2 linked regions of the Nonomuraea africana genome follow. The protein of the gene in region 1 interacts with the protein of each later gene in a pairwise test. Links are inferred from orthologs where the notes say so. Each region holds a gene or a part of one and is shown in the gene's direction. Other genes may lie near its edges.

What was found.
Region 2: the proteins of H4W81_RS49195 (region 1) and ileS interact in binary tests that used the Escherichia coli proteins (3 or more experiments, as listed by UniProt). The link is inferred for Nonomuraea africana from one-to-one orthologs.

What each region holds. Positions count from the first base shown.
Region 1 is NZ_JADBEF010000001.1:1,759,138-1,773,640, forward strand. The notes cover bases 3,899-6,712. They hold H4W81_RS49195 (D-ribose ABC transporter substrate-binding protein), read left to right. Parts: upstream 3,899-4,741; coding sequence 4,742-5,683; downstream 5,684-6,712. Other genes in these bases: H4W81_RS49190 (ABC transporter permease), read left to right, coding at 3,899-4,726; H4W81_RS08125 (ribokinase), read left to right, coding at 5,686-6,712; rbsD (D-ribose pyranase), read left to right, coding at 6,711-6,712. Outside these bases: H4W81_RS08105 (MFS transporter), read left to right, coding at 1-1,195; H4W81_RS08110 (LacI family DNA-binding transcriptional regulator), read left to right, coding at 1,293-2,291; H4W81_RS08115 (sugar ABC transporter ATP-binding protein), read left to right, coding at 2,293-3,795; more of H4W81_RS49190, read left to right, coding at 3,785-3,898; more of H4W81_RS08125, read left to right, coding at 6,713-6,714; more of rbsD, read left to right, coding at 6,713-7,100; H4W81_RS08135 (SPFH domain-containing protein), read right to left, coding at 7,177-8,097; H4W81_RS08140 (MFS transporter), read right to left, coding at 8,150-9,433; H4W81_RS08145 (GntR family transcriptional regulator), read left to right, coding at 9,541-10,215; H4W81_RS08150 (hypothetical protein), read left to right, coding at 10,378-11,406; H4W81_RS08155 (WD40 repeat domain-containing protein), read left to right, coding at 11,411-12,361; H4W81_RS08160 (RNA 2'-phosphotransferase), read left to right, coding at 12,675-13,214; H4W81_RS08165 (CHAP domain-containing protein), read right to left, coding at 13,497-14,201; H4W81_RS08170 (SEL1-like repeat protein), read left to right, coding at 14,489-14,503. UniProt on the Escherichia coli protein: Part of the ABC transporter complex RbsABC involved in ribose import. Binds ribose. Also serves as the primary chemoreceptor for chemotaxis.
Region 2 is NZ_JADBEF010000001.1:4,372,944-4,388,308, forward strand. The notes cover bases 7,645-11,320. They hold ileS (isoleucine--tRNA ligase), read left to right. Parts: upstream 7,645-7,976; coding sequence 7,977-11,120; downstream 11,121-11,320. Other genes in these bases: H4W81_RS20670 (hypothetical protein), read left to right, coding at 11,205-11,320. In the rest of the region: H4W81_RS20625 (serine/threonine-protein kinase), read left to right, coding at 1-1,011; H4W81_RS47405 (serine/threonine-protein kinase), read left to right, coding at 1,021-2,499; H4W81_RS47410 (AraC family transcriptional regulator), read left to right, coding at 2,496-3,314; H4W81_RS20635 (AzlC family ABC transporter permease), read left to right, coding at 3,326-3,970; H4W81_RS20640 (AzlD domain-containing protein), read left to right, coding at 3,967-4,278; H4W81_RS20645 (serine/threonine-protein kinase), read left to right, coding at 4,289-5,674; H4W81_RS20650 (RluA family pseudouridine synthase), read right to left, coding at 5,677-6,606; lspA (signal peptidase II), read right to left, coding at 6,599-7,099; H4W81_RS20660 (TraR/DksA family transcriptional regulator), read right to left, coding at 7,159-7,548; more of H4W81_RS20670, read left to right, coding at 11,321-11,408; H4W81_RS20675 (hypothetical protein), read right to left, coding at 11,813-12,301; H4W81_RS20680 (hypothetical protein), read left to right, coding at 13,359-13,640; H4W81_RS20685 (hypothetical protein), read left to right, coding at 13,833-14,081; H4W81_RS20690 (hypothetical protein), read left to right, coding at 14,078-14,269; H4W81_RS20695 (DivIVA domain-containing protein), read right to left, coding at 14,288-15,163; H4W81_RS20700 (YggT family protein), read right to left, coding at 15,219-15,365. UniProt on the Escherichia coli protein: Catalyzes the attachment of isoleucine to tRNA(Ile). As IleRS can inadvertently accommodate and process structurally similar amino acids such as valine, to avoid such errors it has two additional distinct tRNA(Ile)-dependent editing activities.

The sequences.
Region 1 (14,503 bases):
CAACTTCGAGACCACACTGGCCACGATCCTCCCGCTGCTGCGCGCCGACCTCGACATGTCGCTGGAGGTCTACGGCCTCATCGCGGCCGTCTCCGTGCTGGTGGGCGGGCTGTCGGCCGGATTCGGCGGGATCCTGTCCGACCGGTGGGGCAGGGTGACGATCCTGGTGCCCACCCTGACCGTCACCGCCGCCTGCAACTTCCTGCTGGCCACTGTCGACACCGTGGGCGGGCTGTTCTTCGTGCGGTGCCTGATGCTGTTCATCGAGGGCGCGGCCATCACGATCACCGCCAGCCTGGTGCGAGACTTCTCCCCGCGTGTGGGCAGGGCCCAGGCGTTCGGGTTCTGGACCTGGGGCCCGGTGGGCGCCTCCTTCCTGGCCTCGGCGATCGCGAGCCTGACGCTGCCGATGTTCGGCAACGCCTGGCAGTCGCAGGCCGTCATCATGGGCGTGGTCTCGCTGGTGCTCTGCGGCGTCATCATCTGGCAGATCGCCGAGCCGTCGGCCGCGCTCAGAGCGCAGGTGATGTCCGCCGAGGCCGCGGTGGCGACCGAGGAGAAGATCGACCCCGGTAAGGTCCGCGAGCTGCTCAGGCATCCCCATCTGTGGGCCCACGTCTTCGGCAACACCGGGTGGCAGGTGCTCTACTGGACCTTCGCGATCTTCGGCCAGACCATCCTGGTCGACTCCTTCGGGATGAGCGCCGCGCAGGCCAACGGGGTCGTCGCGCTCGGGATCGTGCTCAACGCCGTCGCGGTGATCGCGGTCGGGCGGGTGTCGGACCGGCTGCAGCTGCGCAAGCCGTTCACGCTCGTGGGCACCGTGCTCACCATCGCGGCGCTCGGCGGGTTCGTCGCCCTCATCGGCTCGGGGGCCGGCGGTCCCGTGGTCGTCATGGTCTACGCCGCCCTCTTCCTGGTGCTCGGCGTGGCGTACGTGCCGTGGATGGCGAACTTCTCGGAGGACGCCGAGGACGTGGAGCCGCGGCTGCAGGGCGCCGCGCTCGGCATCTGGGGCATGGTCGTGCGCATCATGATCGTGGTGCTGCTCCTGGTGTCGCCGCAGGTCGTGGCGGCCGGCGGGTGGAGCGCGTGGCTGCTGGTCGGCCTCGGCGGCCAGGTGGTCTTCCTGATCTCCATGGCCGCCTTCAGGGGCAGATGGCGTACGGCGAAGCCGGCTTCCGCGGCCGTCTGATCACCCGGAGGGCACTGTGACCTGAATCACAGTGCCCGCTGTTTACATCCATGTAATCGATTACCTATGGTGATGTAATCGATTACATGGAGGACGCATGGCACGCATCAAGGACGTCGCGGCACGCGCGGGCGTCTCCGTCGCCACGGTCTCCCGCGTGCTGAACGACAACCCGTCGGTCACGGAGGAGACCCGCGACCGCGTCTACGCGGCCATGAAGGAGCTCCGCTACGTCCCGAACGCCGTCGCGCGCTCCCTGCGCACCGAGGCCACCCGGACGATCGGCCTGATCATCGGCGACATCCTCAACCCCTTCTTCACCGAACTGGCGAGGGGCGTCGAGGACGAGGCCAGGCAGGCCGGTTACACCGTCGTCATCGGCAACGCCGACGAGCGGGCGGAGGAGCAGGACCACTACGTGCGCACCCTGGTGGAGCAGCGCGTCGACGGGCTGCTGATCTGCCCCACCGCCGAGGTCACCCCGCTGGTGGAGGAGCTGGTCCGCACCGGCAGGCCGCTCGTCTTCCTCGACCGCACGATCAGCGGCCTCGACGTGCCGTCCGTGCGCGCGGACGGGGCCACGGCCATCGCCGCGCTGGTCGCGCACCTGAAGTCCAGAGGGCACCGCAGGATCGCCTTCGCCTCGGGGCCGGCCACGCTGTCGACGGGCCGCGAGCGGACCGAGGCCTTCGCCGCGGCGATGAACGAGGCGGGTCTCGACCTCAGGACCGAGTACTTGGCGACGGGCGACTTCCGCGAAGGCAGCGGCCGGGCCATCACGGCGCGCCTCCTGGATCTGCCGGAGCCGCCTGAGGTGATCTTCTTCGGGGACAACCTGATGACACTCGGCGGGCTGGACGAGATCAGGGCCAGGGGGCTGCGCATTCCCGACGACGTGGCGGTCGCCTCGTTCGACGACGTGACGTGGTTCGTCCACGTCGATCCACCGATCACCGCGATCGCCCAGCCCACCGCCGAGATGGGGCGCACGGCCGTACGGCTGCTGCTGCAGGGCGTCGCGGGACGCAGCGGGGAGTCGGTGGTGCTCCCCGCCGAGCTGGTCGTCCGCAGGTCCTGCGAGAGGAAGGGTGCATGAGATGAGCCAGGAGATCCTCAGGGTCGAGGGCCTGCGCAAGCGCTTCCCCGGCGTCCTCGCACTGGACGGGGTGGACCTCTCCCTGCGCACCGGCGAGGTGCACGTGCTGCTCGGCGAGAACGGCGCGGGCAAGAGCACTCTGATCAAGATGCTCTCCGGCGCCTACCACCCCGACGAGGGCCGCGTCCTGCTCGACGGCCGCCCCGTGGAGATCCGTACGGCAGGCGACGCCCAGCGCCTCGGCATCGCCACCATCTACCAGGAGTTCAACCTGGTCCCCGAGCTGACCGTGGGGGAGAACCTCGCCCTCGGCCGCCCGCCGCGCAGGTTCGGCTTCGTCGACGTCAAGGCCATGCACCGCCAGGCCCGCGAGCTGCTCGACCGGGTCGGCCTCGACATCGACCCGCGCAGGAAGCTCGGCACGCTCGGCATCGCGCGCATGCAGATGGTCGAGATCGCCAAGGCGCTGGCGCTGGAGGCCCGCGTGCTGATCATGGACGAGCCCACCGCGGTGCTGACCACCGGCGAGGTGGACAGGCTCTTCTCCATCGTCAGGCAGCTTCGCGACCAGGGCGTGGCGATCGTCTTCATCACCCACCACCTCGAGGAGATCGCCCAGGTCGGCGACAGGGTGACCGTACTGCGTGACGGGCGCTCGGTGGCCGAGGTGCCGGCGGACACGCCCGAGGACGAGCTCGTCAGGCTCATGGTCGGCCGTCCCATCGACCAGCAGTACCCCCGCGAGTCCGAGCGGCCGGGCCGGGCGCTGCTGAAGGTGAGCGGGCTGGGCAGGCGCGGCCACTTCGACGAGGTCTCCTTCGAGGTGCGCGCCGGCGAGGTCGTCGGCCTCGCGGGGCTGGTGGGCGCGGGCCGTACCGAGGTGGCCAGGGCGATCTTCGGCGCCGATCACTACGACGAGGGCGAGGTCACGGTGGACGGCAGGCCGCTGCCCGCCGGAGACATCCACGCGGCGATGGCCATGGGCCTCGGCTTGGTCCCCGAGGACCGCAAGGGGCAGGGGCTGGTGCTCGGCGCGGACGTCGCGGAGAACCTCGGCCTGGTGACGCTCGGCAGGGCGACCCGCGCCGGATTCGTGGACCGTCAGGGCCAGCGCAAGGTGGCCGCCGAGGTCGCGGGCCGGCTCGGAGTCCGGATGAGCGGGCTCGGCCAGGAGGTCCGCACGCTCTCCGGAGGAAACCAGCAGAAGATCGTCATCGGCAAGTGGCTGCTGGCCGACGTCAGCGTGCTCATCCTCGACGAACCGACCCGCGGCATCGACGTCGGCGCCAAGGTCGAGATCTACCAACTGATCAACACACTGACCGCCTCGGGTCACGCCGTCCTCATGATCTCCAGTGATCTCCCCGAGGTGATCGGCATGAGCGACAGGGTGCTCGTCATGGCCAGAGGCAGGCTCGTCGGCGAACTCCCCGCGGACGAGGCGACACAGGACGCGGTGATGGCGCTGGCCGTCACCGAGGTGGAGGGTAGTCGTGTCCAGTAGAACGAAGGTCTTGCTCTCGGAGAACGGCGCGCTCGTCGCGCTCGTGGTCCTGGCCGTCGCGCTGTCGCTGCTGTCCAGCGACTTCCTGAGCGTGAGCAACCTGCTCAACGTCGGTGTGCAGGCGGCCGTCACCGCGATCCTCGCCTTCGGCGCCACGTTCGTCATCATCACCGCGGGCATCGACCTGTCCGTCGGCTCCGTGGCCGCGCTGTCGGCGATCACGCTGGCGTACCTCTCCACGACCTCGGGCCTGCCGTGGCCGCTGGCCACGGTGATCGCGCTGGCCGTCGGCGTGGTGTGCGGGCTGGCCAACGCCGCACTCATCGCGTACGGCAAGCTGCCCCCGTTCATCGCCACCCTGGCCATGCTCGGCATCGCCCGTGGCCTGGCGCTGGTCGTCTCCCAGGGCAGCCCGATCGCCATGCCCGACGCGGTCTCCCACGTGGGCGACACCATCGGCGGCTACCTGCCGATTCCGGTGATCGTCATGGTCGTCATGGGCCTCATCGCCGCCGTCATCCTCAACCGCACCTATCCCGGCCGCGCCATGTACGCGATCGGCGGCAACGAGGAGGCGGCCAGGCTCTCCGGCATCAAGGTCAACAGGCAGAAGCTCGTCACCTACGCCCTGTCGGGCGGCTTCGCGGCCGTCGCGGGCATCGTGCTGGCCAGCCGCCTCGCCTCCGCCCAGCCGCAGGCCGCCGCCGGCTACGAGCTGGACGCCATCGCCGCCGTCGTCATCGGAGGCGCCAGCCTGTCCGGCGGCAAGGGCCGCGCCTTCGGCACTTTCGTCGGCGCCCTCATCCTCGCCGTTCTGCGCAACGGCCTGAATCTCCTGTCCGTCTCCGCCTTCTGGCAGCAGGTGGTGATCGGCGTCGTGATCGCGCTCGCGGTCCTCGTCGACACCCTGCGTCGCAGGTCAAGCAATTAAGGGAAGAGAACTGTCATGAAGCTGAGGATCATCGCGGCCGGCGCCGCGCTCGCGCTCGGCCTGACCGCCTGCGGTTCGGCCGACACCACGGGGACGTCCCCCACGGGCGGCTCCGGCGATATCAAGATCGGCATGTCGGTCTCCACGCTCAACAACCCCTACTTCGTCCAGCTGCGCTCGGGCGCGGAGGAGGAGGCCAAGAAGCTCGGCGTCTCGCTGACCGTCACCGACGCCCAGAACGACGCCTCCCAGCAGGTGAACCAGGTCCAGAACTTCACCAGCCAGAACATGAAGGCGATCGTCATCAACCCGGTCGACTCCGACGCGGCCGCGCCGGCCGTCAAGGCGGCCGAGCGGAGCAACATCCCGGTGATCGCCGCCGACCGCGGCGTCAACGGCGCCCAGGTCAAGCAGACCGTCGCCTCCGACAACGTCCAGGGCGGCAAGCTGGCCGCGCAGGAACTGGCCAAGCAGATGGGTGAGAAGGGCAAGGTCGTGGTGCTCCAGGGCGTCGCGGGCACCTCCGCCTCGCGCGACCGCGGACAGGGCTTCACCGAGGGCATCAAGGCCTACCCGGGCATCCAGGTCGTCGCCGCGCAGCCCGCGGACTTCGACCGCACCAAGGGCCTCGACGTCATGAGCAACCTCCTGCAGTCCCACCCCGACATCACCGGTGTCTTCGCCGAGAACGACGAGATGGCGCTCGGCGCGATCAAGGCGCTCGGCGCCAAGGCGGGCTCGGCGGTGAAGGTCGTCGGCTTCGACGGCACGCCCGACGGCCTGAAGGCCGTCCAGGACGGCACGCTGGCCGCGACCGTCGCCCAGCAGCCCAAGGTCCTCGGTCAGCAGGCCATCGCCAGCGCGGTGAAGGCCGCCAAGGGCGAGAGCATTCAGCAGACCGTGGCCGTGCCGGTGAAGGTCGCGACCAAGGACAACGTCTCCGAGTTCGCGGGCTGACCATGGACGTGGTCGTCGTGGGGTCGGTCAACGCCGACCTCGTGGTCAAGGTCGAGCGCAGGCCGGCGCCCGGCGAGACCGTGATGGGCTCCGACCTCGACACCTTTCCCGGCGGCAAGGGCGCGAACCAGGCCGTCGCCGCCGCCAGGCTCGGCGCGGACGTGGCCCTGCTCGCCAGGACCGGCACCGACCAGTACGGCACGCGCCTGGTGGCGGGACTCGCCGCCGAGGGCGTGTCCGTGGAGCACGTGGTGGAGAGCGAGGGGGCCAGCGGCGTCGCGCTCATCACCGTCGACGCCGACGGCGACAACAGCATCATCGTCTCGCCGGGCGCCAACGCGCGCCTCACCCCCGCCGACGTGGCCGCCGCCGCCGACCTGCTGGGCGGGGCCGCGGTGGTCTCGCTGATGCTGGAGATCCCGCTCGAGACCGTCACGGCGGCGGCCCGCGCCGCCCGGCGCGCGGTGCTGAACGCCTCACCGCCTCGGCCGTTGCCCAGGGAACTGCTGGCTTTGGCCGACCCGCTGGTGGTCAACGAGCACGAGGCGGCGTTCCTGCTGGGCTCGGAGGGAGATCCGGCGGGGATGGCCCGCGCCCTGCTCGCCCTCGGACCGAGGTCCGTGGTGATCACGCTGGGGGCGGAGGGCGCGGTGGTGGCGGAGTCCTCGGACGCCGCGCGCCCGGTTCACGTGGACGGTTCGCCGGATCGGGTTTCCTCGGGCGACCTGCCGGACCACGCTTCTTTGGGTCCGAGGGGCGCTTCCTCGGATTCCGCCTCGTCGGATCTCGCGAGTGGCGCGCGTGGTCCTTCGGGGCGGGCTGACGGGGTTGTCGTCACGGTGGTGCCGAGCCCCGTCGTGGACGCCGTGGACACCACGGGCGCGGGCGACGCCTTCACCGGCGCGCTGGCCTGGCGGCTGGCCCTCGGCGACACCCTGCCCGAGGCGGCGGCCCTCGCGGTGAAGGTCGGCGCGGCCGCCGTCCGCCGGGAGGGCGCGCAGAGCTCGTATCCGCGCATGGAGGAGCTGTGAAGCGCTCAGGGATACTCAACGCGGCGCTGGCCGGGCAGCTGGCCAGGCTAGGTCACACCGACCAGGTGCTGGTCTGCGACAGCGGGATGCCGATCCCGCCCGGTGTCGACGTGGTCGACCTGGCCTTCGTGCCCGGCGTGCCGTCCTTCGCCGACGTGCTGGACGGCCTGCTGAACGAACTCGTCGTGGAGGGAGCGGTGGCGGCGGGCGAGGTCGCGGAGGCCAACCCCGCATGCGCCGTCCTGCTGGAGGAACGGCTGCCGGGCCTGGAACACGTCCCGCACGAGGAGCTGAAGCGCCTGTCGCGAGAGGTCAAGCTGGCCGTACGGACGGGAGAGGCCCGCCCCTACGCCAACGTGATCCTGCGCTGCGGCGTCTACTTCTAACCGCCAGCCCCAACCCGGCAAGGCCAAGCCCCGGTCCCGGTCTTCTCGCGGGCGCGACAACGCTGGGCCCCAGGCGCTAACGGGATGGGATCACCACCGCCTGCGGGTTGCCCGGCGCGTAGACCGTGATGCCCTGTGGAAGCGACCTCAGTTTCTCGATCTCCGCGCAGGCGGGGCACTTGTCGTATCCGTCCTGCCGCGCCCTGTTCGCCTCCGCCTCCGCCTTCGCCTGGGCCACCTTCGCCTGCGCCTCCGAGACCGCCGCGTTGGCCGCCAGCGAGCGGTCCACCGCCTGCTGCACCGGCGCCGGCAGCGTCACCCTGGCCAGCGTGAACCGCAGCCCTGTCAGGTACTCGCCGCCGAGCGTGGCGGGCAGGTCGCGGGCCAGCGTCCGGTTGACGCCGTCCTGCACCTTGGCGATGGTCGCGTTGCTGTCCTGCGCCCGAAGCGTGGAACTGCCCAGCAGCGCGCAGGACGGCACCAGCTCCGCGCAGCGCATGCCCCCGATCTGGATGCGCAGCGCGTTGTCGATGACCGGCCGTACGGCCTGGCCGAAGAAGGCGGACCAGCCCGCGTCGCCCTCCCACGCGTACAGATCGCCCTTGTAAGTGCGGGTGCCGTATTTGTCGTCGAAGGTCTTCAGCGTCGCGGGGTCGAGAGTGAGGGTGAAGTACAGCGTGCCCTCGATGCCCAGGTTCACCCCGTCGCTGCTGGGCACCGTCACGACGTCCACACCGAGGGCGGTGGCGCGCCTGGCGTCGGCGGTGATGGTGTAGAAGCGCTGCTGGGCGGGGTAGGTGTGGACGGCCGACCACCAGCCGGTCCAGGTCAGGCCCGATCCTGGCTGGATGACCTGGCGCACCTTGTTGTCGTCCAGCGGGCCGCCGTCGCGCACGACGGCGACCTCGCCGCCACTCGTGCTCTCCCACCCGCCGACCGCGCCGATCAGGACGGGCAGCGCGAGCAGGGCGGCGATGATGACCACGGTGATTCTCACGAGGACCTCCGAGTGGGCGGCGGTGGCAGCCGCCGCCCACGTCCCTTCGCGGCTACCTCATGGCCTGGACGGCCTGGGCCTCCGCCTCCGCGTTCTTGGGCGCGATGGCGAGGCCGAAAGCGGTGATCGCCAGCGCGACCACCACGTAGATGGACACGGCGGTGGTCGTGCCGTAGGCGGAGTGGAGCTGCAGGGCGATGATCGGGGCGATCGCGCCGCCGACGATGCCCGCCACCTGGTAGCCCATGGACGCGCCGCTGTAGCGCAGGCGGGTGCTGAACAGCTCGGCGATGAAGGAGGCCTGCGGGCCGTACATCGCCGCGTGGGTCACCAGGGCGACCACGGCGGCCACCACGATGAGCGGGAAGGACTTCGTGTCGAGCAGCGGGAAGAAGAAGAACACCCAGACTGCGGCGCCGACCACGCCGGCCAGGTAGACCGTGCGCCTGCCGTACCTGTCGGAAAGAGCACCGAACAGCGGGATCAGCAGCAGCTGGCAGGCCGAGCCGATGAGCACCGCGTTGAGCCCGACCGAGCGCTCCAGCTTCAGCACGGTGGTGACGTAGAGCAGGATGTAGATCGTGAAGGTGTAGAAGGCCACGTCCACGCCGATGCGGGCGGTGAAGGCCGACAGCAGCGCGCGGGGGTGCGTGCGCAGCACCTCGATCAGCGGCATCCGGGCCTTGGCGCCCTTCTGCTCGATCTCGGCGAACAGCGGCGACTCGGTGATCTTCACCCGGACCCAGAGGCCGACCAGGACCAGCACCCCTGACAGAAGGAACGGCACCCGCCAGCCCCACGACAGGAACGCGGCCTCGGACAGGGAGGCGTTCAGGATGCCGAGCAGCGCGGTGGCCATGATGAAGCCCGCGGGGACGCCCACCTGCGGCCAGCTGGCGTTGAAGCCGCGCCGCCGCGGGTCGCCGTGCTCGATCGACATGATCACTGCGCCGCCCCACTCGCCGCCCAGGCCGAGGCCCTGGACGAACCTGAGCACACCCAGCAGGATCGGCGCGGCCACGCCGATGGCGTCGTAACCGGGCAGCAGGCCGATGAGGAACGTCGAGACGCCCATGACGAGCAGCGTCACCACCAGGACGGTCTTGCGGCCGACCCGGTCGCCGAAGTGGCCGAACACGATGCCGCCGAGCGGGCGGGCGACGAAGGCGACGGCGTTGGTGACCAGGGCGAGCAGGGTGGCGCTGAGCGGGTCGAAGGTCGGGAAGAACAGCTTGCCGAACACCAGCGACGCCGCCGTGCTGTAGAGGAAGAAGTCGTACCACTCCAGCGACGTGCCGATCAGGCTGGCGAGGATCACCCGCCGCGTCTGGTGCATGTCATCGCTCCTGCCTGCGTGGGGGGTATTACGGTTGAATCTAAGGATCGTTCAACAATTCGACAAGAGTTTTGTTCGATGATTCTCTGTGAACTGTGGATAACGCGGTGGCAGCGCTGGAGCACGACAGGTCCCGCCTGGGGCGTAGCAGTACGGCCGAGCGGGTGGCCGACATCCTGCGCGAGCACATCATCGAGGGGCTGTTCGCGCCCGGGCAGCGGCTGTCGGAGGAGGCGATCGGCAGCGCGCTCGGCGTCTCGCGCAACACCCTCCGCGAGGCCTTCCGGCTGCTGGGACACGAGCGCCTGCTCGACCACAAGCTGAACCGCGGGGTGTTCGTCCGCGTGCTGTCGGCCGCCGACGTCGCCGACCTCTACCAGATGCGCAGGGTCCTGGAGGGCGCCGCCGTACGGCGTTGCGCCAAGGCCACGCCCGAGGCGCTGCGGGCGATCAGGGAGACGGTGGAGGAGGCCGAGCGTTCGGCCTCGGACGACCGATGGCAGGACGTCGGCACCGCCAACAGCCGCTTCCACCAGGCGCTCGTGGCACTCAACGAAAGCCCGCGCCTGGACGAGGTGATGCGGCAACTGCTGGCGGAGTTGCGGCTGGTCTTCCACGTGATGAGCAATCCGCGGGCGCTGCACGAGCCGTTCGTCGAGCGCAACCGGCTGCTGCTGGGGCTGATGGAGGCGAGGCGGGCGGCGGACGCGGCGGCGTACCTGGAGATCTACCTGGACGACGCCGAACGACTCCTCCTCCAGGCCTACGAACCCATCGGCTGACCTCCGCCCGGCTGACTTCCGCCCGGCTGGCCCATGCCCGCGGGACCTGCCCGTTCTGCATGAACCCTCCGAAGCCGGGCGGCCGGACGGCAGCTGTGGCTGAGCTGTGACCAACCGATGTCTCTTCTCGGGAGTCCAAACGGGTGGAGAAGGAGAGGGGTCATGAAATACAGGCTTTTGGGGGCGGCGGCCGTGGTGCTGGCCGTCGGCGGGACGATCGTCCCGGCTCACGCGGACACCACCGCGACGAACGTCACCAAGTCCACAGTCAACAAGTCGACGATCGAAGGATCCGGCGCCGTCACCGCCCGCGTGGCGTGGGTGGGCTCCTGTGAGGACGCGGACGGCATCAGCGTCCCGTGCGGCAAATGGCGCGTCAGGCTCCGCGCCGGGGGCACGGTCACCGTCGCCGACGCCGCGGCCACGGCGGTGGACGCCCGCGGGCGCAAGGCCGACTCCGTCGGCAAGTTCGCCATCAGCGGCGACGGCCAGTGGATCCTCTACGAGCGGGCCAAGGACCACCGCCTGGTCGTGCGCAAGGTCGCGGGCGGCAGGGGAACCGTCCTGCCGGCGTCGCTGTCCAGGAAGGGCACCGAGCCCATGCGCGTCTGGCTGTCGCCCGCGGGCGACAGGGTGCTGGTGGAGTACGACGAGGGACGCGAGCCGGGCAAGATCGTCACGGTGGCCACGGGGAAGATCGTGAAGTTGCCCGCCGCCGACGACCTCGAGGGTCTCAGCGGCGACGGGGACGAGGCGCTGGCCATGCGCTACAACAACGACAACACGACGACGCTGGTCGCCCACGGCATGGACGGCCACAGCGTCGCCAAGGTCCCGCCGCAGGTGGTGGTCAACGCCGCCACGCGGGCCCTGTCGGCCGACGGCCACACCGTCGCCGTGCTCATCAGCGGCAACACCGAGACGCGCCAGCCGCCCAAGCTGCGCCTGTACGACCTGGCCACCGACCGGCTGTCGGCGTCCATGACGCTGCCGCTCAAGCCGGACGCGTCGGTCTACCTCGCCCACTGGAGCGGCGACGGCCGCCTCACGGTGAAGGCGCAGACGGGCGGGGACGAGAAGCCGACGGTGGTACGGGTGCTCACCGTCGACACCACGACGGGCGCGGCCAAGCCCGTCGACACGTTCACGGTCACCGCCAGGAACTACACCTGGCTGACGGCGGGAGAGTGACGTGATGAAGATCAGAATCCTGGCGGCGATCACCGTCGCGCTGGCGATGCTCGGGCTGCCGGGCCCGGCGCAGGCCGACCCTGACCACGGCGCGATCCGCTACGCCTCGGCGAAGGGCTGCGTGAAGAAGGACGGCAGCACCGTCCCCTGCGGCACCTGGCGGCTGGTCACCCACGACGGGAAGGTCAGCCTGCTCAAGGACGCCCAGCTGCGCGCGGTCGGCGCGGACGGCAAGGAGGTCGACTACGCCGTCGCGCCGCTGGCCGTCTCGGGGGACGGCCAGAAGGTCGCCTACTTCAGGAAGGACGGCAGGCTGGCCGTCCGCACCATGCATGGGAGCGTCAAGCTGCTGCAGAAGGACGCGCTGCCGGCCAGGACCAACCAGTACGAGGTGGTCCTCCAGCTCTCCGACGACGGCGCGCGGCTCGCGGTCATCGCCTCCAGGGTGCAGCTGTTCGACACCGCGACGGGGAACAGGCTCGGGGTGCTGCCCAAGCACCAGTCCTTCATCGGCTTCAGCGGCGATGGTCAGAAGGTGCTGACCAGCACCGACGGTGACGAGTCTGTGCTGGAGATGCACGTCTTCGACCTGGCGGGCAGGCGGCTGCTGGACGGCACGCCGCCGCAGCTGGTCGCGAGCAACGGCCCCTACGCGCTCAACTCCGACGGCAAGACCCTCGCGGTGCTGGTGGCGGGGAAGAAGGTCGCGCTGTACGACCTGTCGTCCGACCAGATGGTCGGTGACCACCGGATCAAGCTGCCCAAGGAGGGGACGGTCCACAAGATCGACTGGACCGGCGACAGCCAGGTGACGCTGCACGTCTCGCAGTACCCGGAGGGCAAGCCGACCAGGATGACGGTCATGCAGCACGACGTGACCTCGGGGGCGACGCGCGTGCGCGACAGCTACTCCATGCTGAAGGACACGTTCGTCTTCGCCGCCTGCGGCGGCTGACCCACCCACCCCGGCCCGCGGCGCCCCGACTCGTGGCGGCCGCGGGCCGGTGTCGTTCGCGGGCGGTAGGTGGGGATGGTGGGTGGCTCAGGATGGCCCCGCACTCGGGAGGTGCTCACCAGCTATGAGGTACGGCCTGCGGGGTCGCATCTCGGGAGGAGGTTCACCCCTCCGCGGCGGGTGCCACCTGCCGTCGGGGCCGCGTTCGAAGGGAGGCACCAGGGACCGGTGCCGTTGGGGGACGGCTCGGGGTGTGCGGATCGGGGAGGCGCGGGACTCCCCGTCGGCCGGCGAGGTAGGAAACAATGCCCGCATGACGGACCGGACCGTGCGGATCTCGAAGTACCTCGCCAAACACCTGCGCCATGACCCCGGCGCCATCGGGATCACGCTCGACGCGCAGGGCTGGGTCCCGATCGACGAGTTGCTGGACGCCGCGGCCAGGGACGGCTTCCCCATCACCAGGGACGAGCTCTCCCGGGCGGTCTCCGACAACGACAAGCAGCGGTACGCCATCGCGGGCGACCTGATCAGAGCGAGCCAGGGTCACTCGGTCGCCGTGGATCTCGGTTTGCCGCCCGTCGAGCCTCCCGCGATCCTTTACCACGGGACCGCTCCCCGCAGCCTGGCGGCCATCAAGGCGTCGGGGTTGCTGCCGATGTCGAGGCAGTACGTCCACCTCTCGGCCGACCGCGCCACGGCCGAGCGGGTCGGCGCTCGCCGGGGGACTCCGGTGATGCTGGTCGTCGCCTCGGGGGAGATGCACGCGGGTGGACACGAGTTCAGGGTCAGCGCCAACGGGGTGTGGCTGGCCGACGCCGTCCCGCCGGAGTTCCTCCGCTTTCCCGGCTGACGGATCAGGCCTGCGGGGTTCCTGGGAGTCAGAGGGGGTGCCCCGGATGACGGCCGGGGGTGGAGGTTCCCAGGCCGCAGATCCCCAAGGCGTTCGCCGGGGTGAGAAGTGGGGTGCGGCAGTGCGGCCCCGATGATCCGTGGCCGTCTCGCTCGCCAAGGTCATGCAATCCCGGAGCGGCCGGGAACACCCTTACCGACTCAGGCAAAACCCCGGCCGCCGGGGACGCCCCTCAGCTGGAGAGGTGCCCCCGGCGGCCGGGGCAGGGGAGTCGCGAGCGGACTACGCGCCCGAGTACTGCGGGTAGCCGTACCCTACGACCTGCGACTTCGGACGCACCCGCTGCTCGACGGCACCGTTACCGGTGTTGCCCTCGATCGTGGTGATCGTGCCGTTGCCGTTGTCCTTCTCGACGAACCCGACGTGGTTGATGGAGCTGATGCTCTTGCCGCCGCTCCACGAGAAGAAGACGACCGCGCCGGGCTTGGGGGTGGTGCCCCAGCGCTTGTTGGCCTTGAACCACTTGGCGTGGGTCACGGTGTAGGCGTCCCATCCGACCTGGGGACGGGCGCCGGTCATCTCGCCGACCCACGAGACGAACATCGCGCACCACGCGGCGTTGGCGTAGGCACGGGGGCTGCCGCCGTCACGAGCGACGGTCTCCCTGGCGCGGGGGGAGTTGACGTACCAGTCCTGGAACTTGGTGCCACCGCCGGAGGCGTTCTCCTTGATGCCGATCTGCTTCTTAGCCGCGGCGAGGACGGCAGAGGCGGTGGGCATGGCGGGGATGCGCTGCTTGACGGCGGCCTGCTTGCCGTCGGTCTTCTGTGCGGCCATTGCGGCCACGTGGGACTTGTCCTGGGGGGCGGGAGCGGTGTCGGCCTGGGCGGCCTGCGTGGGAACCAGCGAACCTGCGACCACCGCTGCGCCGAGGGCGGCGTGGGCGTAGGACAGCTTGGGGGCACGGCTACGACGGTGCTTGGCCATGAAAGGGGGACTCTCCTTGCTTAGCTTCATGCCGCTTACCGGGTTAGCTGACGGGTTCGGACGTGAAGCTGCCCTACGGCACGGTGTGCCGATTCACCCCAGAAGGATTGGGTCCCCGGTTCCGCATGGTGCGGATTCAGCGGTCACAGGCAGGGGGCCTGTGATGATCTGCAATGTCAGGCAATGTCCGGTTAGTCCGGGTTTATGCCTCGAGTGACCCCAAGGTAATACATGAGGCAAGTTGGATACAAATTGATAAAGGTCCCGCGATCATCTACGGTCAGGTCATGTCGCCCCAGGAC
Region 2 (15,365 bases), 2.6 Mb from region 1 along the record:
GCCGGAGCGCTCAAGCCGGTCCTCGCGGGCCTGCTGGCCAAGGAGCCCGACGAGCGTCTGGGCTTCGACGAGACCGCCAGGCTGCTGCGCAGGGCCGCCGCCGAGTCCGGGAACGAGACCGTGCGTGTCACGCGGCCCGCCCCCGTGATCGACGTCGACGACACCCCGACCGACCCCAGCCTCCCCGCCATCGCGAGCCCGGTGCCCTCCCCCGCCCCGTCCTCGCCGCCGCCCCCTCCGCCGACCGTGGCGAAGGAGCGCGCCGAGGAGATGGTGGAGACGGGCATGCGCCTGCCCGACGCCACCACGCCCGGCGCGACGCCCACCCCTGCCGCCCGGCGCGCGCTCCCGGTCATCGCCGCCGTCGTCGGTGTCGTCGTGGTGGGCGGCGTCGCCGGCATCCTCGGCCTGCGCTCGGCCGGCCAGGCCGGGCCCGAGACGAGCAAGCGTCCCACGCAGGAGGTGACCACCACGGTCACCGCCACCGCGACGGCGACGTCCTCCCCCGACCAGCCCGCCCCCTCTCCCAGCCCGTCGCCCTCGGCGTCGAAGACCGAGTCGGCGCTGCCGGACGGCTGGCGGATGTACAAGGACAAGGAGCTCGACTTCTCCGTCGGCCTGCCCAAGGGCTGGGACGTCTACGACCGCAGGGGCAACCAGGTCTACTTCCGCGGCCCCGGCGCCTCCTCCAACTCCTTCCTGCTGATCGAGCAGGCCACCGACCCCGGCGACGACCCGTACAAGGACTGGAAGCAGCAGGAGCCGGGCGCCAGGGGCAACTTCGGCGGCTACAAGCTGATCGGCATCGAGAAGGTCGACTACATGAAGGCCGCCGCCGACTGGGAGTTCACCTGGAACACCAACACGGGGAAGACCAGGGTGCGCAACCGGGGGTTCATCACCGACAACGGCCGCGGCTACGCGATCTACTGGCACACGCTGGAAAAGAACTGGAAGCGCGACCTGCGGTTCTTCGACACGTTCGCGGCGACCTTCAAGCCCTCCAAGTAAGCTTCGCTGGTGCGAGTAGGGAACAGGTACCGCCTGCTGGAGCCCATCGGCGAGGGTGGCATGGGCATCGTCTGGCGCGCCCACGACGACCTGCTCGACAGGACCGTGGCGATCAAGGAGGTCCGCTACACGGGCATCGGCGAGGAGCGGCGCGCCCAGCTCAACCAGCGCACCGTCAGGGAGGCGCGGGCGGCGGGCCGCCTCGACCACCCCAACGTGGTCGTCGTCCACGACGTCATCGAGGAGGACGGCAGGCCCTGGATCGTCATGCAGCTGGTGCGCTCGCGCTCGCTGGCCGCGGTGGTCAGGGAGCGAGGCCCGATGCCGGTGAGCGAGGCGGCGCGCGTCGGCGGGGCCGTGCTGGCCGCGCTGCGCGCCGCCCACGCGGCCGGGGTCCTGCACCGTGACGTCAAGCCGGAGAACGTGCTGCTGGCCGACGACGGCAGGGTGGTGCTGACCGACTTCGGCATCGCCGCGATGGAGGCCGAGGCGGGGCTCACCGCGACGGGCAACCTGGTCGGCACGCCCGCCTACATGCCGCCCGAGCGCCTCAACGGCCTGCCCGCCACCCCCGCCTCCGACCTGTGGTCGCTGGGGGCGACGCTGCACACGGCCGTGGAGGGCCGCGCGCCGTACGAGAGGGACTCGTGGGCGGCCACGGTCGCCGCGGTGCTGCGCGACGCGCCCGAGCCCCCGCGGCTGGCGGGCGCGCTCGCCCCGGTGATCTCGGGGCTGCTCTGCCGCGACCCGGCCATGCGGATGGGCGCGCAGGAGGCGGCCGCCAGGCTGGCCGCGCTCGCGGGAACGTCGTCGCCGACCATCGAGCGGCCCGCGCCGGCCAGGCGCGCGCCGCTGCGGTGGATCGTGCCGGCGGCGCTCGTGACCGCCACCGTGGCGGGCGGCGCGGTGTGGGCCGCCACACGGGCGGAGGCCCCACCCGTCGCCGAAGCCTCCGCCACGCCCTCGGCGCCCTCGGCCACACCCACGGCGCCCTCGGCGACGCCCTCTCCCTCCGGCAGCCCGAGCCCCGGCCTGCCGGAGGGCTGGCGCAGGCTCAGCAACGCCACGGGCGGCTTCTCCGTCGCCGTCCCCCGCGAATGGAAGGCGACCAGGATCCCCGGCCGCGACAGCGTCAGCGTCAAGGGGCCGGGCACGCCCGGCGAGCTGATCATCGAGTGGACCGAGTCGGGCAAGACCGGCCTCACGCCGAAGCAGGAGTGGGAGAGCCTCGAGCAGGAGATCCAGGCCAAGGGCCAGTTCAGCGGCTACACCAGGCTCGGCATCGTCGAGCTCACCTACCTCGGGGTCGAGGCGGCAGACTGGGAGTTCACCAGGAACAAGGGGGGCGAGATGATCCACGTGCTGAACCGCGGCTTCCGGCTGGGCGACGGCCGTCCCTTCGCGCTCTACTGGGAGACCCCCGACCGGCTCTGGACCGAGAGCAGGGCCACCCTCGACACCATCCTCGAGACCTTCAGGCCGACGTGAGCGAGCAGGCGCGCTTCTGGCGGCACCCGGGGGTGCCGGAAGTCGACCTGCTCAAGGCCCGTTACGTCACCCATCGCTTCTCCCGTCACGTCCACGACGGCTACGCCATCGGCGTGATCACCTCGGGCGTGGAGGAGTTCGACTACCGGGGCAGGCTGCTGCGCGCCGGGGCGGGCGACGTGGTGCTGGTCAACCCCGAGCACGAGCACACCGGTCAGGCGGGCGTGCCGGGCGGCTGGTCCTACCGCATGCTCTATCCGTCGATCGAAGCGCTGGGAGCGGGGCGCGGCACGCCGTACTTCCCCGAGCAGGTGGTGCGCGACCCCGATCTGGCCAGGCTGCTGGTCAGCGCGCACCTGGCCACCGAGCGCGGCGACCGGCTCGCCGCCTCCACGCTGATGCGCGCGCTGTTCGCGCGCCTGCTGTCCAGGCACGCGGGCGTGCGGCCGCCCCTGGAGGCGGCGTCCGGCCAGGGCGCGGTACGGCAGGCCATCGACCTGCTGCACGAGCGCATGACCGACCCGCCCACGCTGGAGGATCTCGCGCAGGCCGTCCAGGCCAGGCCGTTCCCGCTGCTGCGCGCGTTCAAGGCGGTCACGGGCCTGCCCCCGCACGCCTACCTCACCTCCCTGCGCGTACGGCAGGCCCGCCGCCTCCTGGAGACCGGCCTGCCGCCCGCCCAGGTCGCCGCCGAGGTGGGCTTCACCGACCAGGCCCACCTCGGCCGCCACTTCAAGCGCGTCGTCGGCATCCCGCCCGCCGCCTACCAGCGCGCCGCAGGAACGTACAAGACTCGCCAATCCCCCTCGTCCTAGCCTCGGGTGGCATGAACACCGCAACAAGGGACGGACTAGGCGTCGGAGTCGCCGTCGGCCTGTCGGGCGCCGCGTTCGGCGCGGCGGCCGTCACCGCAGGACTCGACGTGGCGCAGTCGTGCGTCCTCAGCCTTATCGCCTTCACCGGCGCTTCGCAGTTCGCGCTGGTCGGCGCGGTCTCCGGCGGCGGTGACCTGCTGGCGGCCGCGGCGGGCGCGCTCCTGCTCGGCGGCCGCAACACCCTCTACGGCCTGCGCCTGGCCGACCTGCTCAAGGTGCGCGGCGGCAGGCGGCTGGTGGCCGCCCACGGGGTGATCGACGAGACGACCGCCGTCGCGCTGGCCCAGCCGACTCCCGAGACCGCCCGCACGGCGTTCACCGCGACCTTCGCCAGCCTGTACCTGATGTGGAACCTGACCACGCTGATCGGCGCGCTCGGCACCTCCGCGCTCGGCGACCCCGGCGTGCTCGGGCTGGACGCGGTGGGCCCCGCCACCTTCCTGGCCATCCTCTGGCCCCGCCTGGCGAGCGAGCCGGGCCTGCGCGGGCTGGCGCTGGGCGGCGCCGCGATCGCGCTGCTCGCCACCCCCTTCGTCCCCTCGGGCGTGCCCGTCCTGCTGTCGGCCGTCGTCGTGCTGGCGGTGGTGCTCCGATGACGCTGTGGTGGGCGATCGTCCTGGTCGGCCTGGGCTGCTACGCGCTGAAGCTGGGCGGGCTCGCCGCTCCCCGCCGGGTGCTCGACCACCCCGCGGTGCGCAGGTTCGCCGAGCTGGTGCCCGTCGCGCTGCTGGCCGCGCTGATCGCGGTGCAGACCTTCACGCACGAGGGAGCGCTGCAGTTCGATCTCGCCAGGACGGCCGGTCTCGGCGCGGCGGCCGTCGCCCTCGTGCTTCGCGCGCCGTTCCTCGTGGTGCTGGCGGCGGCGGCCGTGGTCACGGCGCTTGTTCGAGCCTTTACGGGGTAGCCCGTCCCACATGTCCGAATCTTCGGGGATCATCGGTGGGCGTTATCGGTTGCTCAGAACCATCGGACGGGGCGGCATGGGCACCGTGTGGGAGGCTCACGACGAGGTGCTCGGCCGCGACGTCGCGGTCAAGGAGGTGCTGCCGCCGCCCGACCTGAGCGGTCCCGAACGCGAGGTCTTCATGGTGCGCACCTTCCGCGAGGCGAGAGCCGCCGGGCGGGTCGCCCATCCCGGGGTGGCGACCATCTTCGACGTGGTCCAGGAGGGGGGACACCCCTGGATCGTCATGGAGCTGGTCCGCTCGCGGACGCTCGGCTCGCTGGTACGCGAGCGAGGTCCGCTCGAACCGGCCAGGGTGGCCGAGATCGGGCTGGAGATCCTTGCCGCGCTGCGCGCCGCCCACGCCGCGGGGGTGCTCCATCGCGACGTGAAACCGGACAACGTGCTGCTGGCCGAGGACGGTAGGGCGGTGCTGACCGACTTCGGCATCGCCACGACCGAGGACGAGGCGCCGGTGACCAGGACCGGCATCCTCGTGGGCACGCCCGCCTACATCGCGCCGGAACGCGCGGCGGGCGGCAGCGCCGAGCCGGCCTCCGACCTGTGGTCGCTGGGCGTCACGCTCTACACGGCGGTGGAGGGGCACTCGCCCTTCCAGCGCGGCCACGCCCTGGCGACGCTGGCCGCCGTGATGCACGACGAGCCGCTGCCCATGTCGGCCGCGGGACCGCTCGCCCCTGTCGTCCACGGGCTGCTGCGGAAGGACCCCGCGCTGCGGATGGGGATCGACGAGGCGGAGCGGCGGCTGCGGGAGATCGTGCTCGGCCTGGCCCCCGAGCCGACCGCCCCCGTGGCCGTGCCTCCGGCGCTGCCCGCCTCCGCCGTACGGCCTGCGACCCGGAGGCGGCGGCGGCCACCTCCGCTGGTCGCGCTGGCGGCCGCGGCGACCGCCGTGGCGCTGGTGACCGGCGGGATGGCGTGGATGTCGGGCCGCACGGAGACTCCTCAGCCGAAGCAGTCGGCCTCCGTGCCGTCCGTGGCGCGCACGCCGACGGCGACCTCGGCGCCGCCGCCCACGCCCACTCCCACGCCGGCGGGCTCTGGCGAAGAGGGCGGCACCCCGTTACAGCAGGCCCCGCCCCCCACCGACTCGTGGGGTGAGCCGAGGCAGACCAGGTCGCCTGAGCGCGCCGATCGGCAACGGCCCGATCCGAAGCCGACCAGGAGCAAGGCGAAGCAGACCTCGCCACCCGGCGAGCCGACCGAGGAGCCGACCGCCGAGCGCGGCTCCGACGACGACCCCGGTCAGGTCGAGCCCGAGGAGGGCGAGGACGAGCAGCGCCAGAAGGGCAAGATCAAGGCCAAGGGCAAGGGCAAGGCCGAGGACGAGGGCTGAGGTCAGGACTCCGCGCGCACGATGTCGAGCGCCTTCTGCAGGTCGTCGGGGTAGTCGCTGCTGAAGGACATCCACTCGCCGCTGGAGGGGTGCTCGAAGCCGAGCGACACCGCGTGCAGCCACTGCCTGGTCATCCCGAGCCTGGCCGCGAGCGTGGGATCGGCGCCGTACATGAGGTCGCCCACGCACGGGTGGCGCAGCGCGGCCATGTGGACGCGGATCTGGTGCGTGCGCCCGGTCTCCAGCTTGATGTCGAGCAGCGAGGCGGCCCTGAAGGCCTCGACCGTGTCGTAGTGGGTCACCGACGGCTTGCCGCCCGCCACCACGGCGAACCTGCCGTCGCCGGAGGGATGGCGGTCGATGGGCGCGTCGACCGTGCCTCTGAACGGGTCGGGGTGGCCCTGGACCAGCGCGTGGTAACGCTTGTCGACCGTGCGCTCCTTGAAGGCGCGCTTGAGGACGGAGTAGGCGTGCTCGCTCTTGGCCACGACCATCGCGCCCGTGGTGTTGGCGTCGAGGCGGTGCACGATGCCCTGCCGTTCGGCCGCGCCGCTGGTGGCCACCGTGTGCCCGGTGCCGAGCAGGCCGCCGATCACCGTGGGGCCGGTCCAGCCGACGGTCGGGTGGGCGGCGACGCCGATGGGCTTGTTGACCACCACGATGTCGTCGTCCTCGTAGATGATCGCCATCCCGGGGACGGGCTCGGCCACCGGCATGGGCGTCGTGATCGGCGGCGGGAGCGTGACGTCGAGCCACGCGCCCGCGTGCACCCTGTCGGACTTGGCCCCCTGGGAGCCGTCCACCAGCACGTCGCCCGCGCCGATCAGCTCGGCAGCGCGGGTGCGGGAGAAACCGAAGAGCCGCGACAGTGCGGCGTCGAGTCGTTCGCCTTCGAGCCCGTCGGGGACGGGCAGGCTGCGCTGTTCAGCCATTCTTGCTGGTCACCTCCCTGGTGCCGTCGATCTGGTAGCCGCGCCAGGCCAGGAAGACCGCCACGATGCCGCCGCACACGATCGCCGAGTCGGCGATGTTCCAGACGGGGAAGTGGCCGGGGAAGGTCTCGATGAAGTCGACCACGTGCCCCTGCAGCTGCCCCGAGGCGGGACGGCCGAAGCCCGCGGGATAGCGCAGCAGCCGGTCGGTGAGGTTGCCGAGCGCCCCGCCCAGCATAAGGCCGAGCGTGAGCGTCCACGGCAGGCTGCGCAGTTTGCGCGCCGTGCGCAGGATCGCGACCACCACCCCGGCCGCGACCAGCGTGAAGACGAAGGTCATCCCGGTGCCGATGCTGAAGGCCGCACCAGAGTTGAAGATCACCCTGAACTGGAGCAGGCCGGGGATCACCACCAGCGGGTCCTCGCGCTCCAGCGTCCGCAGCACGAGGGTCTTGGTGAACAGGTCGAGCCCGTAGATCACCACGGCGATCAACGCGAGAAGGCCGATCAGGCGTCGCCCGATCGGCCTCGCGGCTGTCTCACTGTCAGCGCTCAGCGGCGTTCCTCCCGCTGCTTGCATGTCACGCACAGCGTCGCCCTCGGGAACGCCTGCAGACGCTCCTTGCCGATCGGCTTGTGGCACGATTCGCACACTCCATAGGTCCCTGCGTCGATCCTGGCGATCGCACGTTCGTTCTGCGCGACCAGGTCGCGTGTGTTCAGGGTAAGGGCGATCTCGCGTTCGCGCTCATACGTCTTGGCCCCGGCGTCGGCCTGGTCGTCGCCCGCCCCCTGGGTGACGTCCCCGGAGGCGATCTCCGTCTCGTGCCGGAGGATGTCGGCCTCGAGCTCGGCTATTTCCTGAACGAGGGTGTCGCGTACCTCGGCCAGCTCCTCTGCCGACCACATCGAAGGGGTCGCGGTCTGCGTGACTGCCGCCATGGCTGCCTCCATGCTGATCAAGGCTCAAACGGTGCGGGCAGCTTAGGCCGTGAATAACGACTCGGCAAACGACCCGCCGTACGGTTTACCCCTCCCGTACTATCCCGCCACGCCGGATCAACTCCTCAACATAGGCATCCATTCCCGGATCTTTGTCGCAATTTGCTGAGGTGGATATCGGGAAGCGTTCGCCCTCCACTCTGCGTTATGGTTTTAGCCTGCAAGGCGTTGACGGAGCCCTGTGATGCGAATCACAGGGATATCACTCCCGAGCCGCCGGAAGAACGGCTCGCCAGAGCTCACTAGAACCGGCCGCAGACCAAATGAAGTGGGTCCCTCCGGGGGTCAAGAGGGGTGGTACCGCGGAGCCGGACGGCTTCGTCCCTTCACATCGTCGCCGTTTCGACACCGTGGAGGTCCCGCCCGAGATGTCCCACTATTTCCGCTCTCTACCCGCGCAGGTCGACCTGCCCGCGCTCGAGCGTGAGGTCCTCGACCGATGGCGGGACGGGAAGATCTTCGAGCGCTCCGTCGAGCAGAACGAAGGCGCCCCCGCCTGGGTCTTCTACGAGGGCCCGCCCACCGCCAACGGCCTGCCCGGCGTCCACCACGTCGAGGCGCGCGTCTTCAAGGACCTCTTCCCCCGCTACAAGACCATGCGCGGCTTCAGCGTGCCGCGCAAGGCCGGCTGGGACTGCCACGGCCTCCCGGTCGAGGTCGGCATCGAGAAAGAGCTCGGGCTGACGGGCAAGAAGGACATCGAGGCGTACGGCATCGCCGAGTTCAACGCCAAGTGCCGCGAGTCGGTGCTGCGCCACGTCGACGCCTTCGAAGAGCTGACCGAGCGCATGGGCTACTGGATCGACCTGTCCCAGGCCTACCGCACGATGGACCCCGAGTACGTGGAGTCCGTCTGGTGGTCGCTCAAGGTCATCTTCGACAAGGGCCTGCTGTTCCGCGACTTCCGCATCACGCCGTACTGCCCGCGCTGCGGCACCGGGCTGTCCGACCACGAGCTGGGCCAGCCCGGCGGCTACGAGACCGTCTCCTCGCCGTCCGTCTACGTCCGCATGCCCGTGACCTCCGGCCCGCTCGCGGAGCTCGACGCCTCGCTGCTGATCTGGACGACCACGCCCTGGACGCTGGTGTCCAACACGGCGGTGGCCGTCCACCCCGAGGTCACCTACGTCGCCGCGCGCACCGCGGACGGCGAGGTGCTGGTCGTGGCCGAGCCGCTGCTGCCGGTCCTCGGCGAGGGCGCCACCGAGGTGGCCCGCTTCTCCGGGCGCGAACTCGAGCGCACCGCCTACTCCCGCCCGTTCGACCTGGTCGACATCCCCGGCGCGCACTACGTGGTCCTGGGCGACTACGTCACCGTCGAGGACGGCACCGGCCTGGTCCACCAGGCCCCCGCCTTCGGCGCCGACGACATGACCGTCTGCAAGACGTACGGCATGCCGATCGTCAACCCGATCGGCCCCGACGGCCGCTTCCTGCCCGACGTGCCGATGGTGGGCGGCCAGTTCTTCAAGGACGCCGACGAGGGCCTGACCGAGGACCTGGCCGGGCGCGGCCTGCTGTTCCGCGGCGGCCACTTCGACCACAGCTACCCGCACTGCTGGCGCTGCCACACCCCGCTGCTCTACTACGCGCTGCCCGCCTGGTACATCCGCACCACCGCGGTCAAGGACACGATGCTCGCGGAGAACGAGAAGACCAACTGGTTCCCCGAGACCATCAAGTGGGGCCGCTTCGGCGAGTGGCTGCGCAACAACGTCGACTGGTCGCTGTCGCGCTCGCGATACTGGGGCACGCCGCTGCCGCTGTGGGTGTGCTCGGCCGACGAGTCGCACGTCACCTGCGTCGGCTCGCTGGAGGAGCTCGGGTCCCTGGCGGGCCAGGAGCTGTCGAACCTCGACCCGCACCGGCCGTACGTGGACGACATCTCCTTCCCCTGCCCCTCGTGCGGCGCCGTCGCCCAGCGCGTGCCCGACGTCATCGACGCGTGGTACGACTCGGGCTCCATGCCGTTCGCCCAGTGGGGCGCCAAGGGCAAGCCCGACGGCGTCTACCCCGCGCAGTTCATCTGCGAGGCGACCGACCAGACGCGCGGCTGGTTCTACTCGCTGATGGCGGTCGGCACGCTGGTCTTCGAGCAGTCCTCCTACGAGAACGTGCTCTGCCTCGGCCTCATCCTGGCCGAGGACGGCCGCAAGATGAGCAAGCACCTCGGCAACGTGCTCGAGCCCATCTCGCTGATGGACCAGCACGGCGCCGACGCGCTGCGCTGGTTCATGGCCGCCTCCGGCTCGCCGTGGGCGGCGCGGCGCGTGGGCCACAACGCGCTGGAGGAGATCGTCCGCAAGGTCCTGCTGACCTACTGGAACACCGCCTCCTTCTTCACCCTCTACGCCAACGCCGAGTCGTGGTCGCCCTCGATGGCGGACGAGGCGCCCCCCGCCGCGGAGCGCCCGCTGATCGACAGGTGGGCTCTGGCCGAGCTGCACCGGACGGTGTCGGAGGTCACGGCCGCGCTCGACGCCTTCGACACCGTGCGCGCGGGCCGCAGGCTCGCCGAGTTCCTCGACGACCTGTCCAACTGGTACGTCAGGCGCTCGCGGCGCAGGTTCTGGCAGGGCTCGCAGGAGGCGTTCGCGACGCTGTACGAGTGCCTGGAGACGGTCACCAGGCTCATGGCGCCGATGACGCCGTTCGTCACCGACTATCTCTGGGATGTGCTGCGCGGCGTGGACGCGCCGTCGTCGGTGCACCTGGCCTCGTGGCCGTCGGTCAAGGAGGAGCTGCTCGACCCGTCGCTGTCGGCGCAGATGGCGCTGGTGCGCAGGCTGGTCGAGCTGGGCCGGTCGGCCCGCGCCGCCTCCGGGGTCAAGACGCGCCAGCCGCTGGGGCGCGCCCTCGTGGGCGCTCCCGGCTGGGCGTCGCTCTCCCCCGAGCTGCGCGACCTCATCGCGGACGAGCTGAACGTCCAGGCTCTGGAAGACATGTCCGGATTTAGTACGGATTTGGTGTCTTTCACCGTCAAGCCGAACTTCAGGGCGCTCGGCAAGCGGTTCGGCTCGCAGACCAAGCTGGTCGCGGCGGCGGTCTCGGCCGCCGACGCCGCCTCGCTGGCCGCGACGCTGCGCTCGGGCGCACCCGTCTCGGTGGAGGCGGGCGAGCTGGGCACGGTCTCGCTCACCGCCGACGAGGTGATCGTCACCGAGCAGCCCAAGTCGGGCTGGGCGGTCGAGACGGGCGCGGTCGACACCGGCACCGGCGAGACGGTCGCGCTCGACCTGGCCATGACCGACGAGCTGCGCAGGGCCGGGCTCATCCGCGAGGTCATCCGCCTCGTCCAGGACGCCCGCAAGTCGACCGGCCTCGCCATCACCGACCGGATCGACCTGTGGTGGTCGGCCTCGTCGGCGGACCTGGCCGAGGCGCTGCGCGCGGACGGCTCGCTGGTGGGTGAGGAGGTCCTGGCCGCCAGCCTGAGCGAGGGCACGTCCGCGGACCTGCCCGTCCACACCGACGCCGACCTGGGCCTGAGCTTCCAGCTCAGGCGCGCCTGAACAACCGACGGCGCGGCCCCTCACCCGAGGCGCCGCGCCGTCGCCATGCACGCACCCGGCCCAACGGATCCCCGTGGACCACGGGTGAGATCCCGGCAAGCTTCTGGAACGGTCACACTCCACGCCCAGCGACTGATCGGCGGCTCCACCGCCTCGTCCGCGGTGATCACCGGCCTGATCATCGCCGTGATGACCATCGGCTGGGCCACCAGCTTCCTGAAACCGCCGGCGGCCGAGAGGGCAGCAGAGCCGTCAGCGCCGGCGGAGCCGTCCCCCGAACTCGCGTAACACCCCTGGCGGAGCCGTCCTCGAGCCCGCGTATCACCACCCGGTGGAGCCCGTCTCCGGAGCCCGCGTAACACCACCAGGCAGACCCGGCCCCAAGCCCGCGTTCGCGGCTAGAGCGAGACGCGCATGGTGATCGACCTTGGACAGGAAGACACTTGGAAGGCACCGTGAACGAACTGTCGGGCGTCGTCGATGCGGGCCGTCGGCGGCGCCCAAGAGCGCGGGGCCCCGGCCATGTCGGCGAGATGTCGACGAAGCCGGGGCAATGCTGCTGGACGCGGTGGCGTGCGGCTTCGAGAGGCCGGAGCCGGGAAAGAGGTCGGCGCCCGCTACACCGATCTCGGTTCCGGATACAACGCGTTCTGGCGGCACTGCCTCGACAAGATCGAGCGTCGGGGCGGAGGTCAGCCGACTCGCTGGTGGTCGTGCTGGCAGACCGAGCAGGGGGTGAGCCCCTTCGACTCGGCCTCGGCCTTCTGCATCGTCTGGATGCTGCCCGGCTCCGCCCCCTTGATCAGGGGGCAGGACGAGCTGTGGAAGCGCCGCGTGCCACCGATCACCTTGACGACACCGGGACGGTCGAGCCTGACCGTCTCGTTCGCCCCTGAAGGCGTGTCCTCGTCGGCGGCGGGTGCGCCTGCCTTGCCCGGGGCTGAGGTGGAACCGGGGACGACCGGAGGCCCGGCGCGCCCGGGTGCGGTCGCCTCCGGCCCCACCGGCTCCGCGTCCAGCGACTCCGGACGGTCGAACCACCCGCCACCGGACTCCCTGGTCCGAGCAGCGCCGCTGCGGCGCTCGGCGTCGGGCTCCTGTCCGGAGGTGGAAGCCTTGGCGGCGGGCTTCGCCTCCGCGTTCCGCACCGCGGCCACAGGTGGGCGCAGCCTCTGGGTCATCTCGGACGAGGTGTCCTCGGCCCCATCGGGCTCAGCGGACCCCTCCCGAGCGGAACCCACGGAGGCGCGATCCTTCGCGGCGCCCGGGGCGGGCGCATCCTGCGCTGATCCCGCCGAGGGGCCACCCTTCGCGGGACCTGCTGACGGTCCGCCCTGAGGGGAACCGGCCGAGAGGACGCCCTTCGCGGAAGCCGGGGAGCCCTCCTGCGGGGACCCCTTCGAGGGACCATCCTGCGACGAACCCGAGGAGCGGTCCTGAGCGGAAGCCCCAGGACGGTCCTGAGCGGAACCCGAGGAGCGGTCCTGAGCGGAAGCCGCAGGGCGGTCCTGTGTGGGCGCCGCAGAGGGGCGGCCGTCCTTCGAAGAAGCCGACGAGGGAGCGTTCTGGGGAGAAGTTGTCGAGGGAGCGTTCTGCGGAGCAGCCTGGGAAGGGCGGGCCTGCCGGGTGTCGTCCGCTGCGGGACCGCTCTTGGGCGCCTCAGGGGAAGGGCCGCTGGAGGCGGGGCGTGGTGCGGCGCCGGGGGTGCCGGCCACGAGCGTGCCAGGTGCGGGTTTCGGCTGCGAGCCGCCCGCCGTCCCGTCGGGGCGCCGAGCAGCCGCCCCCTCGGAGCGCTCAGAAGCCACGCCCGCCGAGGGAGACTCGCCACGCTCGGACGGCGCCTGCGCGCTCGACGCGGGAGATTCGGCACGAGAGGCAGGGGACTCACCACGAGAAGCCGACGAATCACCGCGAGGAGCCGCCGACTCACCGCCAGAAGACGTCGACTCGGCCCGAGAGGCGACGGACTCGGCCCGAGATGACGGGGACTCACTGCGAGAAGCAGGAGATTCGCCGCGCGATGACGCGGACTCGGCGCGGGAGGCGGTAGAGCCGGTGGGCGCGCCGGGAGAGGTAGCGCCGTCATCAGCGTCGCCCGGGCGTCCGGAGGACTCAGATGAGGTGTCGCGCGAGGCGGCGGAACCGCCCGTCGAATCGGTCGCTCTGCCCTGCGACGCCGGACGACCGGAGGAGTCCGGGCCGCCGGCCTGCGTCGGCGTACGACCAGAAGGTTCAGAGGTGCCGGCCTGTGACGCCGGACCACCGGAAGACCCGGCGGGGCCCGCCTGCGACGCCGTACGGCCTGCGGGGGCGGGCGGAGGGGCGGTGGGGCGGGCGGAGGGGTTCGAAGGCCCGGAGGGCTCGCCCGAGACGGCGGGAGAGGCGCCGGAGAGGGGGGCGGGAGCGCCGGAGGCGCCCGGGGCCGGGCCGGAGGGGCGCGCAGGTGTGCCGGGCTGGCCGGGGGAGGTGACAGGGCGGCCGACGGGGTCGGTGTCCCTGCTGGCGGAGGCGGCCGGATAGGGGGCGCGGCCGACGCCAGGCTGTTCGGGGGCAGGGGGCACCTGCCGCCCGCCGAGCGCGGCGTCGGGCAGGCACGTCGTGCAGGGCGTGAAGCCCTCCTCGCGCGCCTCCTCGTAGGTGAGCTCCTCGTGATCTCGTCCACTGAGCTGACGGCAGCCGGCCACGTGGTAGCGCTTGCGTCCGGGGATCACCATGACGATCGCGTCGGGCGAGATGCCGCGCGCCGCGACGGGCCGTGGACGGGGCGCCGCGTTCGGCACGGTCGCCGTCTGCTGCCTCATCCCCGTGGGCGCGGGGATCGGCGGCCGGGGTGCCATCGGCTGCGGCGCCGTCCCAGCTGGGGCGACGCCCGCGGGCGTCGTCGCCTTCGGAGTGACAGGCGCGGACGGCTCCCGCGGCGCCTGCGCCCCGGCACCACCGCCGCCGGGGAACAGCTCGTGACGCCGCAGGAACGCCCCGATCACCAGGAAGAGCGCGGACAGCACGCTGACCACGATCGACCACATGATCAGGAACGGTTCAGCCATGACGAAGCCCGCGATCAGCAGAATGACCGCCGCGAGCACCAGACCAGCGCTGATGAGGATCACAGGGGGCTCTTTCGAGTGACGGATCAGAAGCGAATCTGACCCGTTACCTTACCGGCGTTAGCGGCGGTCGTTGTGCTGGCCGTCGGCGCCCTGGAAGGCACCCTGGTGCTGCGACTGGTCGCCACCGAACGGGTTGGGCCCGCCGGGAAGGGGCTGCTGGCCGCCCTGCGGCACCGAGTGGGTCATGGCGGGGGCGCCACCGCCCATCGGAGCGCTGGGGATCACGGGAAAGCCGCCACTGCCGCCCTCCGCGGAGACGTTCAGCTCGGCGAGCTGGTTCTCCAGGTAGAGCTTGAGCCTGCTGCGGTACTCGCGCTCGAAGCTGCGCAGTTCCTCGACCTTGCGCTCGAGCTCGTCGCGGGTCTGCACGAGGGAGCCCATGGCCTGACGGTGGCGCTCCTGGGCGTCGCGCTCCAGCGTCTCGGCGCGGGCCCTGGCGTCACCGATGACCTGCTCGGCCTGGCGGCGAGCCTTGGTCAGGATGTCGTCGGCCTCGCGGCGGGCGCGGGTGACGGTCTCGTCCGCCTCGCGGCGGGCGTCGGCGATCGCCTGGTCGGCCGTCTGCTGGGCGAGGGCGAGCACGCGGGCCGCGGTGTCCATGTTGTCCTCGGCGGGAGGCATGTTCATGGCAACGGGGACCGGCTGCGGCTGCGGCGGGGCCTGCATGGGCTCCGGCTGCGGCGGCGCCATCATCTCCGGCTTGGGCTGCTCCTGCACGGGGGCGGAGGCCATCGGCATGTTCATGCCGCCGGGCACCTTGCCCCGCAGGCACTCGGCCAGCTTGGCGCGGAGCTCCTCGTTCTCTTGGATCAGGCGGTCAAGCTCAGCCTCGACTTCGTCGAGGAAGGCATCCACCTCTTCCTCGTCGTAACCCGGTCGCAACCGGGTGGTACTGAATTGCTTGTTCCGCACATCAGCGGGCGTCAGCGGCATCTTTTTGGTCTCCTTGGCGCGCTTGGAGTCTGTCCGGAGGGACGGTACCCGATCACTACAGCGCGGACACGAGTTGGATCATGACCAAGACCACAATGAAGAGCACTGTGAAGCTTAGGTCAAAGGCCACCGTACCCAACCGGAGGGGAGGAATGAAACGGCGGAGAAACTTGAGAGGTGGGTCTGTTGCGGTGTATGTGGC